Regions from separate parts of the Romboutsia sp. 1001216sp1 genome, predicted to be linked through region 1. Evidence: riboswitches for the same ligand, from Rfam matches in the RefSeq annotation. Region 1 holds a riboswitch; the other holds the start of a gene.
What was found. A riboswitch is a leader RNA that binds a small molecule or an ion and turns the genes downstream of it on or off. The one in region 1 is predicted to bind thiamine pyrophosphate.
Positions count from the first base shown of each region.

Region 2: it holds a riboswitch for thiamine pyrophosphate, as region 1 does, so the genes downstream of both, thiS (sulfur carrier protein ThiS) here and thiC (phosphomethylpyrimidine synthase ThiC) in region 1, are expected to answer to the same signal.

Region 1 is NZ_JBDPHA010000002.1:17,781-19,993, reverse strand. Features, by position in the region: gene nrdE (class 1b ribonucleoside-diphosphate reductase subunit alpha) at 1-216, opposite strand, end outside; TPP riboswitch at 594-696, shown strand; gene thiC (phosphomethylpyrimidine synthase ThiC) at 807-2,120, shown strand.
Region 2 is NZ_JBDPHA010000003.1:35,265-37,477, reverse strand. Features, by position in the region: gene ABHC41_RS04520 (type II CAAX endopeptidase family protein) at 1-643, opposite strand, end outside; TPP riboswitch at 866-977, shown strand; gene thiS (sulfur carrier protein ThiS) at 1,108-1,302, shown strand; gene thiF (sulfur carrier protein ThiS adenylyltransferase ThiF) at 1,304-2,110, shown strand; gene ABHC41_RS04505 (thiazole synthase) at 2,130-2,213, shown strand, end outside.

The sequences.
Region 1 (2,213 bases):
TATAAAGTCTATATCATATCTTTCTATTACTTCTTTAGAATAGTAATTATTATCTATTAAATATGATAGCCTTTCTTCAAGACTATTAAATACCTTTGTTCTAGGTTTTATATATTCATTTATATAACTGTATAATGCTTCTTTATCTTTTTCTAATTGATATTTTCCTTCTTTATTTTTTATTATGACTTGATTATTTAGTTCTATCCAGTTCATTTTTCCCACCTTTTATTTAATGTTTTACTAATCATTATCTACCACTTATAGATATAATATTTAAACCAAATACTATATATTGTATATACACCAATAAAAGTATTCTTAATCTATTATTATATTTTATTTTTTTTATTCTTTTTAATATATAGTTTTTTCAACACATAAGGCATTGATAATTTTTTATAATTGCTTTTTTTATTTACAAATAATATTCATTATGATATTCTTAAGTTAAGTGGGAACTTATATTTTATATAAGTATTACGCTAGCCCAAATAAAGGCACTTATCTTTTGATAGGTGCCTTTCCGTTTTTATAAGTACAAAAAATTTCTTTACAATACATAAATAAAGAACTACAATGTTTTTGAAAAGATATCTAACTAGGGGTGCCTTTTAGGCTGAGAAATGATAAATTCATTAACCCTTCGAACCTGATGTAGTTTATACTACCGTAGGAAAGTTACTTTTGTGTTTATTAATAGCTATAAAACAAATATAGTCTATTTATTAATACATATTTTGAGAAGCTTTGCCTTATGGTAAGGCTTTTTTTATTTATTAAAATATAATAAGGGGGATTTTAATATGATGTATACTACTCAAATGGATGCTGCTAAAAAGGGGATAATTACTAAAGAAATGGAAATAGTAGCAAAAAAAGAAAATATGGATGTTAATATTTTGAGAGAGCTAATATCTAAAGGTAAAGTAGCAATACCTGCTAATAAAAATCATAAATCTTTAAATCCTGAAGGTGTAGGCGAAAATCTAAGAACCAAAATAAATGTAAATTTAGGTATATCAAAAGATTGTTGTGATATTGATGAAGAGATGAAAAAGGTTAATTTGGCATTAGATATGAAAGCCGAAGCTATAATGGATTTAAGTTCTTTTGGTAAAACCAAAGAATTTAGAAAAAAACTTATATCATCTTCTAATGCTATGATAGGAACTGTTCCTATATACGATGCTGTTGGTTTTTACGATAAAGAATTAAAAGATATAACTGCTAAAGAATTTTTAGATGTAGTAAGAAATCATGCAAATGATGGTGTAGACTTCGTTACTGTACATGCTGGTATAAACAAAGAAACTGCATCTGTTTTTAAAAGAAACAAAAGACTTACTAATATAGTATCTAGAGGCGGTTCTTTAATGTATGCTTGGATGGAGCTTAACCAACGTGAGAACCCTTTTTATGAATACTTTGATGAATTACTTGATATATGCGAAGAATATGACTTAACATTAAGCCTTGGAGATGCTCTAAGACCTGGGTCTATAAATGACTCTTCAGATGCTTGTCAAATAAAAGAATTAATGATATTAGGTGAACTTACTCTAAGAGCGTGGAAACGAAATGTTCAAGTAATAATAGAAGGTCCTGGACATATGTCATTAGATGAAATTGAGTCTAATATGTTACTTGAAAAGAAACTTTGTCATGGTGCACCATTTTATGTGCTAGGTCCTATAGTTACAGATATAGCCCCTGGATATGATCATATAACAAGTGCTATTGGAGGTGCCTTAGCTGCTAGTTATGGAGCTGACTTTTTATGTTATGTAACCCCAGCAGAACATTTAAGACTACCTAACTTAGATGATGTTAAAGAAGGTATTATAGCTACTAAAATAGCTGCTCATGCTGCAGATATCGCAAAGAAAATTCCTAAATCTAGAGATATAGATAATCAAATGAGTAAAGCTAGACAAGAACTTGATTGGGAAAAAATGTTTGAACTTGCTATTGACCCACAAAAAGCTAGAAGATATAGAAAAGAGTCAACTCCTAAACATGATGATAGCTGTACAATGTGCGGTAAGATGTGTTCTATGAGAAATATGAATAAAATAATGAGTGGTAAAGACTTAAATTTATTAAGAGCAGATAATTAGTTACATACTTAATTTAATATTATAAATATCTATTATATTCTTTGCATAACTAAGTTTCATCATATTTTAATGATTTACAAAAGAATACATAAA
Region 2 (2,213 bases), on a different contig from region 1:
CATGAAATAATATACAAAGCCAAATGCTATTAGTTTCCATGTATATGTAAGTAAGTACAAAAGAAGAAGCAATACAACTAAGAGCAAATGGAATAAAACTAGTATGTTGTTGTGGTGTACCAACTACAAACCATAAAGGTAGATGCCATAAGGACCAAATAATACCTATTATTAGAGAACTTTTAAAAGGAGAATATTTCTTTAGTAATTTAGGAAGTAAAAAACCTCTCCATCCTATTTCCTCTAATCCTCCCCCAAATATCATTATAGGAGTTAACCAACTTAAAAATATTAATGGGGATTTTAGTAAGGCACCATAGCCTCTAAACATTTCAACTACTATATATGGAACGGTCCAAAGTATTAAAGCGGCAATAATAACATATAAATATTCCTTTAGACTCCTGTTTGCATTTACACAGTTCCTTAAAAATCTATCAAATTCATCTTTAGACAAAAACTTTTTAGCGGTAATTAATCCAGCTAAAGCAGGAGAATACCCTGAAAGTGCATAAAATAACATAAAAATAGGAGAACCATATATTAAAATATTGAGTTGTGTTGTAGATATAGTTACTGTAAATCCAATTATACAAAAAAGTATTAGTACTATAAAAAAGTACTTTGTATCTTTTGAAATCAATTTTTTTCGCCTCCGAATTTTTTATAAGAATTAATTTATAGAATAATTCAAAGTATATTGAAATTATTGAATAACTATATAATTATTATACATAAGAAATCTAACTAATTTAATAGGGAAATTAAATAAAATTCGTATAATAAATATATATATAGTTTATTTATAAACTAATAATTTGTTGATTATGAAAATACATTGTGCTACACTCAACTTGTAAAAATAAATAAAAGCTAGGGGAGCTATGATTGGATAGCTGAGAAGTAAAGCCATAACTTTCAGACTCTAAGAACCTGATTAAGATAATTCTTACGTAGGGAAGCTCGTATATTTTAATGTACCTAGATTTTTAGTTAAATAAGGCGCTCTCTATAAAAAGAGAGTGCTTTTTTAATGCTATTAAAGTTAAATTTATATAATTATTTTTATATCTTATAAAAGATAATCCTTAAAAGGAGGAAATGTAAGTGAAGGTAAATGGGGAAGAGTTTGAATTTAAATCAGATATGACAATATCAAAGTTATTAGAAGATATTGGAGTAAAAAAAGATAGCGTAGTAGTAGAGATAAATTTAAACATAATTGAAAATAATCAATACGATAGCTATATACTAAGAGAAGAAGATGTTATAGAAGTCATAAGGTTTGTTGGAGGGGGATAAGATGCAACTTTTTATAAATGAGCTACTTGTAAATATTGATGAAGATATAGTTACAGTAGATAAAGTTAAAGAAAAATATAAAAAAGATGCAGATATAATAATACTAAATGGTCATCCAGTAGATGCATATGTAGATTTAGAATTATATGAAAATGATAGAGTTACATTAATAAAAAGGGGTGAAATTCCAAAATTTGAAGAATTAGAAAATCTTATGGTTAGCAGACATACTCCAAATGTTCACTACAAATTAAAAAATGGAAAAGTAGCAATATTAGGTATTGGTGGATTGGGTTCAAATATAGCTATATCTTTAGCTAGAATAGGCGTAGGAACATTAATACTAGCAGACTTTGATATAGTAGAACCATCTAATTTAAATAGACAACAATATTTTATAAATGATATAGGAAAATATAAAACCGAGGCACTTAAAAATAATATAGAAAATATTAATCCATTTATAGAAGTTGAAACTATAAACAAAATAATAGATTCATCAAATATACATGAATTTGGGAACGTAGATATAATAATAGAGGCTTTTGATAATCCAAAGTACAAAGCAGAAATTGCAAATAACATTTTAACTAAAATGAGAGATAAATATTTAATATCCTCATCTGGAGTGGCAGGATATTATGATTCTAACATAATAAAAACAAGAAAAATCAGAGATAAATTTTACATATGTGGAGATGAGATAAATGAAGCTAAAGAAGGTGATGGGCTTATGGCACCAAGGGTGGCTATATGTGCTAATCACATGGCTAATTTAGCAACAAAAATATTGATAGAAGACAAATAAGATTATGTGGGGGATAAAAATGGATAAATTAATATTAAACGGACATGAGTTTAATAGTAGACTTTTAATAGGAACGGGAAAATATAGTTCAAATGATATGTTA